Regions from separate parts of the Shewanella sp. NKUCC05_KAH genome, predicted to be linked through region 3. Evidence: predicted binding sites of a transcription regulator. Region 3 holds the regulator's gene; each other region holds the start of a gene.
What was found. Region 3 encodes sigma-54, which starts transcription at its own class of promoters, with help from an activator protein. Its sites were predicted from a motif close to GTTGGCACGNNNNTNGNNT; they were not measured.
Positions count from the first base shown of each region.

Region 1 (3,286 bases), on a different contig from region 3:
GCAAAATTGCCACGTTTAGTTGAGCGCGCCGGAAACGGTGGCCCTGGACAAGGTTCAATTACGGCATTTTATACTGTGTTGACGGAAGGGGACGATCAACAGGATCCCATTGCCGATGCTTCGCGGGCGATCCTCGATGGTCACATTGTCTTGTCACGTTCGCTTGCGGATTCGGGGCACTATCCTGCAATTGATATTGAAGCTTCTATTAGCCGAGTCGCGCCTATGGTGATCTCCAATGAACATTTGGAAGCGATGCGCCGCGTGAAACAAACCTATTCTTTGTATCAGCAAAATAGAGATTTGATTTCTATTGGGGCCTATGCCCAAGGAAGCGATCCGCGCATTGATAATGCGATACGACTGCAGCCAGCAATGAATGCTTTTTTGCGACAAACCATGCGTGATGCATTTAGCTTTGCCGATAGCCAAGTCATGCTTGGGCAACTTGCTGCACAGTGCAAATAATGGCGTCATCGAATTAATCGAGGTCTAGTATGGCTAACGCCGATCCCTTGTTGTTAGTGTTAAAGCTTGCCAATGATGCCGAAGAACAAGCGGCGTTATTGTTAAAATCTGCGCAGTTAGAGTGTCAAAAACGGTTGAATCAACTCAGTGCTCTGAATAACTATCGCTTAGAATACATGAAGCAAATGCAATCCCAGCAAGGTCAAGCCATCAGTGCTAGTCACTATCACCAGTTTCACCGTTTTATTCGTCAGATCGATGACGCTATTATCCAGCAAAATCACGTCGTAGCCGACGGTGAAAAGCAAAAAGAATATCGACAACAACATTGGTTGGAAAAGCAAAAAAAACGTAAGGCAGTAGAATTACTCTTAGCCAGTAAAGAGAAGAAGCGTCAAGTGGTTGAACAAAAAAGGGAGCAAAAAATGACCGATGAATTTGCTTCCCAGCAATTTTATCGCCGTCATCAACGTTAGTGAAATGATAGGCATCTTTACTGCTCGCTAGCCGGATAGGCTCTTTAGTTTTTTTGTATTGATGGCATAAGCATCAATTCGGCACCTCTCAGTGTTAATTCTTTTCGATATGCTGTCGTAAAATCTGATGTTTTGGCATCTTATTTGCTTTGATTTAGTCCATGACCCTGCAACCGCAGTGTTTAATTGACGTTTCTACCTAGCCATTTTCTTTTTTTGCTGGGTGATGTTTGGGAGCACTTATGCAACAAATGACCAATATCCTGTTAAGTAAAACAGGCAACTCTGCGGCCAATTCCGCTAAGACATCTTCCCAAGAGTCTAATAATGAAGACTTTTCATCTACACTTGCGTCAGTCACCGCTAGCTCATTTTCTATTTCTGCGTCTAAAAAAACCATTGCTAACACTGATGATACTGTGCAGGTTACCTCTGCTGATAAAGTAAAAGATGACGATATATCAACTGATGACGCCGACGTAAATCTCATTTTTGCCCAAATTAGCATGGCAAATGATATGAAGAAAACGGCATCAGATGGAGATAGTTTGCCGCTAGCATTTTTAAATGCTGAAGAAGATATAACTGGTGAAGAAAATATTGATACTTCATCAGCTTTATTAATCGGCTCAGCATTGGCATCTACTGTTTCTGATAATTCAACATTGGCATCTACTATTTCTGCTGATTTAGCATTGGCATCTACTGTTTCTACTGTTTCTAATGTTTTTGCTGAGATTGAACTGGCATCAGATATAGATGCCGATGAAGCGGGTTTTTCTGCTGAATTACAAAAGTTAGTTTCTACTAGCCCAGATATGGCAGCAATTTCAATCGCAGATGACGTGAAACCATCTTCTTTGACTGATAAGTCACTCGTACATATTCTTCCCATAGACCCAAATATACTTGAAGCGTCAGCGGATAGTGATGCTGTGATTGATCCAAATTTGACCGATGACGCTTCAGAATTACCTTTAGAAGACACTGAGCTTGACTCTGCCACTGAAGTCGGGGTGAGTATAGATGAGTCTTTAGTTGAGAATGAGGTCACACTTAATGCTGTGATTAATCAAGCGGGCTTAGCGAACAGTGCAACGATAAAGTCGGCAACCAACACTGCGGCAAAAGCAACGACTAGCAGCTCGACAGTGAATAGTCCCAATACGGCTAATATCGCTACCTCGGGAAATACTTTCGACCTGAATACCTTAGGCTCTTCAATTTCATCTGAACCATTAGATACAACATCTGTAACAGAAAGTGATCTTGATGGGAGTCCCAATTCCGATTTGGCTGCTAACTTATTACTGAAAGATGCTAAATTGACGGTTGCAATGGATATTCCCAGAGACGAAAGTTTTATGGATGATAGTAATACTTTCTCAGAACTTAAGTCGACATCATCCATACAGACACTCTCGATGTCACAATTAAATCGCCAAGAAACCATGCAAGTTCAGCTGTCATTGCGTCAAGGAGTAGAACAGCAAAACCAAATGCAGGAGATGATCCAACGATTTTCACCTGTGATGAAGCAGCAATTGATTACTATGGTGAGTCAAGGCATCCAACATGCGGAAATCCGGCTCGATCCCCCTGAGCTTGGGCATATGTTGGTAAAGATCCAAGTGCATGGCGACCAAACCCAAGTACAGTTCCATGTTACTCAGCCGCAAACGCGTGATCTGGTTGAACAAGCTATGCCAAGATTACGTGAATTATTGCAAGAGCAAGGGATGCAGTTGGCTGACAGCCATGTTTCTCAAGGCGATCAAGGTGAGCGTCGGGAAGGTAGTTTCGGTGATGGCGGCAGTTCAAATGCGGCTGATATGGATGAAATCTCGGCAGAAGAGTTACATTTAGGTTTAAATCAAGCGATTAGTGTAACTTCAGGTATAGATTATTACGCTTAAGCAGGTAACCTATAGCAATGACTGACATAATTACGTTTCAAATAAAACTGTAATGAGTTTCCGCCTAAATTAAAGAGAATAGTGATGGCTAAGGAAGAATCGTTAGAACTTGAAAGTACTGAAGGGCCTAAGAGTAAGAAGAAACTATTTATTTTTGCTGGTCTAGGCGTTTTAGTCGCGCTGTTAATCGGTGGCGGTGTCTGGTTCTTTATGGGAAGCAGTACCGAAGAGGTTCCCGCCGTAGCAGCAGATAGTGCTGTTCAGGCTGAAGTACCAGCATCAGGAGAAGTAGCTACCGCATCATACGTGCCTATGCCGCGTCCTTTTTTATTCAACTTACCAGGGCCTGATAGGGCTCGTTTAGTTGAGATTAAAGTGCAGCTTATGGTGCGTGGTACCGATGATGATGTGCTAACACAAAAACAT
Region 1 is NZ_JAHKQZ010000005.1:125,696-128,981, reverse strand. It holds gene fliI (flagellar protein export ATPase FliI) at 1-468, shown strand, start outside; gene fliJ (flagellar export protein FliJ) at 498-944, shown strand; gene KO533_RS06770 (flagellar hook-length control protein FliK) at 1,187-2,860, shown strand; gene fliL (flagellar basal body-associated protein FliL) at 2,945-3,286, shown strand, end outside.
Region 1: KO533_RS06770 (flagellar hook-length control protein FliK) is a predicted target of sigma-54. The motif match lies at 1,076-1,094, and genes of this name have one in related genera.

Region 2 (3,286 bases), on a different contig from region 3:
GGATGCATAATTAATGTCGACTCTAGGATTTCATGTAGCTGCTGGTTTAGATTACAGCATTGGTGTTCTTCATGACTGCGATCGATGGCGATCGTTTTAAATTTTTGAATTAAACTACTGGCTTTAGTGATATTACGGACAATGAGTTCACAGCTTTCTTGGTACTCATTAAGTATTTCATTTATCTCATCTAATGTAGCTTGATCGCTGTGGATCAGATCGATCAGTTCTTCAATATGGCTGAGCTGCGCACTCGCTGCCGTCAAACAAATGCCAATTGGGGTGTTTATCTCATGTGCAACCCCTGACACGAGTCCACCCAAGGCCGCCATTTTTTCTTGCTCAACTAAAACCTGTTGTGCTCGTTTTAGTGCGCTAAGGGATTGTTCTAACTCTAGTGTTCTTTCTTTAACTTGTCTTGCTAGCTCTTCTTTATAGCTACGTTCGAGCTTGAGTAGCCGCTCTCTATCTTCTAAGGCTATTTGCAGTTCCGTCTTAGAATTCTTTAAGGCGCTAAATGAGCTTCTAAGTTGTACTTGCATGCTATTGATGGAATCGGCGACTTGTTTGAATTCATCAATTTTTTCATGACGGTCAAATTGTAGTGGCTCATATTCATGGTCTATGTCGATATTTTTGCAGTATTGGCTGAGTTTATCTAAGTGTTTAGTAATGTTGAACCACACTAAAAATAGAATAAACCCAGCCACTAAGAAGGTTTTAATGCCATTAGAAAGCAGAATGATAATGGCCTTATCATACAAGCGTTGATAGATAGCATCGACATCGACTTGTATTTCGAGTGTGCCGACATTGATGTTTTCAGTCGGTGATTTATAGACTAAAGGAAAGGTTTTATCTAAGGAGTGTTCTTGTTTCTGCTCGCCTGCATTCCATGCTTGGCCGCTGTCATCTTTAATCGAAATATAGTTAATATCGGGCAGCTGAATTAGCCCATTGAGCTGAGTGTTAATGAGCCGCTCGTCAATAACCCAAATACTGGCGGCGAGCACATCTAAGTTCACCTTTTCCATGTTGGAAAATACTCTATCGATACGCACGACATCATTGCGATAATCACTGATCAACTGATACGCAGTGGTGATTAAGGTGATAACAGAACTAAAAAGTACAATAGACAGGGTAAGGTGCCTGCCTATGGGGCTTTTGATAAGTTGGCTAAAGAATGTCAGCATCTTAAATTTTCTTTATGCAATAGCGGCTTGAGATGCTTATAAGCATAGACCTACAGATCCAGAAAGTGCATTTTCTCGCAGATAAAATCAACGAAATATGTCTTCATTTGTGGCATTAAATTTGCTTATTAGCCGATAAGTTCAATTTTTTGTCACTGGGATAGCACTATGTTTAAACTCAAGCTGGATTCAGTTAAGTTTTTTAGCCCGAAGAAAATGATGTTTAGAGTCATGCTGTGGCTTATGGTGAGTTGTTCTGTCTTACTTCTTATTCCTCCTAATGTGCTGGCAGTGCTGGCGCTCGATAAATTTGTGCCAGAACATGCACAGTTTGTTGGATTAGGTCTAATCGTTTCTATCGCTTATTTTTTGAGTCAATTAATTAACTTAGGCTTAGATGAGTCTATCCGTCATTTAAGTGATAAGCGCGTTATTGAGACGATTGAAGCTAAAGTGAATCTACTTGATCCCGCTGAGCGAGCTTTAGTGAGGGAATTCTTTCTTCAAGGCGCCACGATTTTGACTCTGCCGCAAAATGAACCCGCTGTAAAAAGTTTAGTGAATGCCTGCATCTTAGAAAAGCTCGGTAACGAGCGCCATTATGCGATTCAGGGACCGACCGCCGACTATAAGATTGCCATGAAAGCGCGTATGTACCTTAACCGTGATGTGCTGCGTTTGCCAGCAGGTGAGCCGAGCCAAGAAGAAATGCAGTCGTTGATTAAGGCGCGTCCGCAATTTTTGAATGGATTAGTACAAAACAGAAAACACGCAGCATAGGCGTGTTCTACCTCACTCGGATGAGTGCTAGCTATGGTTTAGTTAGCATTTTTAACATGCGAGACAACAAAAAATGGGGGTGATAAAACCCCCTAGATTTTGCATTTATACAAGAAACATGAAGAACAACTGGAGCAAAAACTATGGTTTCGGTGCCGACTTCACAATGAACATCCAAGTGATATAAGACACTATCCCTATTGTGCTAAAGATAACGATCATTGAAAGTAAGCCTATGGGGTTACCAAACATCAGATCTAACCAAAATGCCATGACTGAAATCCTCTTTCCTGTGAAGTCCTCGCTAAATTAGCGGTATTCGATAGCTAAAATACTGATCTCGATCAATAAAAAATCGACATAGGAATACAAAGTTATAACCCTTAGTTAACTCTGTGATCTTGGTCAAATTTAAGGGTATGCTTAACAGTGACGAGTTCAAATAATTTAGCTTTGTTTCTTCTTCCGTTAGCGTCTAGGATTAACCTATTCAACTCGATCGATATTCAGTTAACGCGCTATTCCATTTATTCGTTCTTGTTTTTATATGAAGGCGCGATATCAGTTTTTTAAAGGAGTAAAAAATGGATTATAAAAAAAGTCACAAGGATTCAATGGGATATAATTCTATCTTTGCGCCACTATTGTTGCTGATTTATCCCCTCTATTGTTTGGTGATCACAGGGCACTTTGTTGCCATTTTGTGTTTAAGCGTGCTCGCCGCCATTTTAATGTTCAACATCAATAAATTAATCCGTAATTTGAGACAACTTGAGCGTGCAGCACACCACTTAGGCGAGGGAGATTTGAGTTATCAATTGGAAGAGAAAGATGCGGGTGTGTTCATTAAGGTAGTACATAACATTAATCGCATGGGTGAGGATGTCAGCCGTACGATTTTGTCTTTATCTGATACCTGTGAAGGGATGAAAAAAGTCGCCTCGGATATCAAGGTTATCAGTGAACAGGCAAAGCAAGGCGTGTTAGAGCAAGAGCATCAAACTGAACTGGCAGCCAGTGCAATGACACAGATGGTTTCAAGTGTACAAGCCGTATCGCAAAATGCGGTGAGTGCTGCGCAGGCAGCTGATATTGCCCAAAGTTCTGCTAAGCGCGGCGATCAAATCATGAATGGCATAGTCACTAAAATTGGCGCTATGTCGCAACAGATCCATGATACTCGAACCGTGATCGAGCACTTGGCCGCCGACAGCAACAATATCAGTAGCATTATTGAAACCATTTCGCAGGTGGCCGAACAGACCAATTTACTCGCCTTAAATGCTGCCATTGAAAGTGCGAGAGCGGGT
Region 2 is NZ_JAHKQZ010000018.1:65,728-69,013, reverse strand. It holds gene KO533_RS16215 (ATP-binding protein) at 1-1,196, opposite strand, end outside; gene KO533_RS16210 (superinfection exclusion B family protein) at 1,365-1,976, shown strand; gene KO533_RS16205 (DUF3149 domain-containing protein) at 2,118-2,249, opposite strand; gene KO533_RS16200 (bacteriohemerythrin) at 2,561-3,286, shown strand, end outside.
Region 2: KO533_RS16210 (superinfection exclusion B family protein) is a predicted target of sigma-54. The motif match lies at 1,305-1,323, and genes of this name have one in related genera.

Region 3 (3,286 bases):
ATGTTACGCACGTCGACACTGATGGCGACGAGATCGTTACTGCCTTTGAGTTGCTCAAGCAAACTGCCAATCAATGGCAAGGGAAGGTTATCGACACAATAATAGCCGAGATCTTCGAGTACCCTAAGGGCGACAGATTTGCCTGAGCCTGAGCGGCCCGACACTATGACCAGTTTCATCCAGTGATTACCTGATAGAGTTCCGTTTCATCATGCGTCTTGCGTAATTGCTTTAATATTTGCTTGTCGCTCAGCTTTTCGGCCATGCAAGACAAGGTACTTAAGTGCTGCTGACATTGGTCTGCAGGCACCAGTAGTGCAAATAAAATATCAACAGGTTGCTTATCGATAGCATCAAATGCTATCGGCTCTTCACACTTAATGAGTATGGCAATGGGCTGATCTATATCGGCTAGTCGACCATGTGGAATGGCGATGCCGTTACCTATACCTGTGCTCCCCATCTTTTCGCGCGCCACTAGGCTTTCGAATATCTCTTGAGATGAGAGGGTCGGGTACTGGGCAGCGACTAAGTCGCTGATGAGTTCCAGTACCTTTTTCTTGCTGCCCGGAGTGGCGCAGGTAGTGCACTCCGGCCGCAGTATGGTACAAAGTTCCATTATTAGTGTTTTGTTAACTTCTCTTTGTGTTTAATAACCTGACGGTCAAGCTTGTCAATCAGGGCGTCTATAGCGGCATACATGTCAGCATGCTCTGAAGTAGCAAAAACTTCACCACCTATGAGGTTTATTCTCGCTTCGGCAATCTGTTGCATTTTCTCAACATTGAGCACAACGTGCACATTATTGATCTGTTCGAAATGGCGTTCAAGTTTTGAAAACTTTTCTTCTACATATGCACGTAACGATTCGGTAATTTCGATATGGTGCCCACTTAGGTTTATTTGCATAGAAACGTCCTCCGATATCCACTGTAGGTTATAAACTTTTACGCTGATTAGAAGGTGGAATAAGCATAGCCTCTCGGTACTTCGCAATGGTTCTGCGGGCTACGTTGATCCCTTGTTCTGCCAGAAGTTGAGCCATCTTACTATCGCTTAATGGTTTTTTCTGGTTTTCCGCTGCCACCAGTTTCTTTATAAAGGCTCTGATTGCTGTGGATGAGCACTCACCACCATCGTCAGTCCCGACGTGGCTAGAGAAGAAGTATTTTAGTTCAAAAAGTCCCTTAGGGGTATGCATGTATTTTTGAGTTGTGACCCGTGAGATGGTGGACTCATGCATTTCTACCGCTTCAGCAATATCGTTAAGCACCATAGGCTTCATGGCTTCTTCACCATACTCAAAGAAACCTTGCTGATATTGCACTATGCAATTAGCAACTTTAAGCAAAGTGTCGTTACGGCTTTCTAGACTCTTAATAAACCATTTAGCCTCTTGCAGATGGCCGCGAATAAATTGGCTATCGGCTTGGTTTTTTGTGCTGCGTGCCATAGAAGCATAATGTTGATTTACATTGATTTTGGGCATGCAGTCAGGATTAAGCTCAACGACCCAGCGGCCATTTTTCTTCGACACAGACACATCTGGGATAACGTATTCGTCATTATTGGGCGTGATCAACAAACCTGGGCGAGGATTGAGGGTTTGGATGAGTGCTATACCATCCCTTAATTCATCTTCTTTTAATTTAGTCTTACGCATCAACAACCTAAAATCACGGGCGGCGATCAGATCTAAATGATCTTTGATCAGCATACGGGCGTTTTCTAGGTTGGGAGTATCAGCGGCGAAATGCGACAGTTGGATCAGCAGGCATTCACTTAAATCGCGGGCGGCAACGCCTATGGGATCAAAATGCTGAATGCGCTTGAGTACGGCTTCGACTTCGTCAAGCTCAACTTCAGGATTGCCCATGGCTTCGAGAATTTCTTCAGTGCTTTGGGTGAGATAGCCCTGATCGTCGATTGCATCAATAATGGCGGTGGCAATGGCTAAATCGGTTTCAGAAAACGGCGTGAGGTTTTTTTGCCATTCTAAGTGTTCGTACAAACCTTCACTGGTCTCGCCTTGGAAGGGCATATCGTCTTCACGACTGCCGCCGGGGCCTGAGTTTGGGGAGGCGGTAAACACTTCATCCCATGTGGTGTCCATGGGGAGCTCATCGGGCATGGATTCTTTGGTTAGCGACTCTGCCGTGTCTATGGTGGAGCTGTCTTTTTCTGGTGGCAGAGTGCTAGATTCACTGAAATCCGTATCGGATAGCGTTTGGTTTACAGGGGTTTTAGTGGCGTCGAATTGATCCTCTTCCAGCTCGAGAAGGGGATTAGAATCTAATGCTTGCTGGATCTCTTGCTGCAGTTCTAATGACGACAGTTGCAACAGACGTATAGCCTGTTGTAGTTGTGGCGTCATGGTTAACTGTTGACCCAGTTTGAGCTGGAGTGACGCTTTCATGTTACCGCTGATCCCTACGTTATTATTGTTGGATGAGGTCGCTTATTATTATCTTGAGTGAAGCCCAATGGCGGTATAAATTGCCTCCATTGGCTTCGCTCGATTAACTATAGCCTGAATTGTTCACCTAAGTACACAGCCCTAACTTGCTGATTGTCTAAGATCTCTGCTGGAGTTCCTTCGGCAATCAGGTTTCCGTGACTCACAATATAAGCATGTTCACATACATCTAATGTCTCGCGGACATTATGGTCTGTGATCAGTACGCCAAGGCCGCGACTTTTGAGTTGTTCGATAATCTTCTTGATGTCGATAACCGAAATAGGATCGACGCCTGCAAACGGTTCATCGAGCAAAATGAACTTAGGATTAGCGGCTAAAGCTCGCGCAATTTCGACGCGACGACGTTCGCCACCCGACAATGACATGCCTTGGCTGTCACGGATGTGGGTGATATGAAACTCTTCGAGCAGATGTTCTAGTTCTTCTTCTCGTTCTTCGTTTTTAAGTTCTTTACGAGTTTGCAGTACGGCCATGATGTTGTCATGAACAGTTAGCTTACGAAAGATACTGGCTTCCTGCGGTAAGTAACCTATGCCTTTGCGGGCACGCAGATGCATAGGATCTGCGGTTAAATCATCATCGTCGATAAAGATATGTCCCTTATCGCTCTTCACTAGCCCGACAACCATGTAAAAGGTCGTGGTTTTACCTGCACCGTTTGGACCGAGTAGGCCAACGACTTGACCGGTTTTTACCGTCAGACTGACGTCTTTAACCACTTGGCGACTCTTGTAACTTTTCGCCAGATTTTGTGCTCTTAAGGTGATTTGGGTCATTTAGAGTCCTGCTTTTTTACAGGTTTATCCG
Region 3 is NZ_JAHKQZ010000030.1:12,537-15,822, forward strand. It holds gene rapZ (RNase adapter RapZ) at 1-179, opposite strand, end outside; gene ptsN (PTS IIA-like nitrogen regulatory protein PtsN) at 176-619, opposite strand; gene hpf (ribosome hibernation promoting factor) at 622-909, opposite strand; gene KO533_RS20845 (RNA polymerase factor sigma-54) at 938-2,416, opposite strand; gene lptB (LPS export ABC transporter ATP-binding protein) at 2,524-3,255, opposite strand; gene lptA (lipopolysaccharide transport periplasmic protein LptA) at 3,252-3,286, opposite strand, start outside.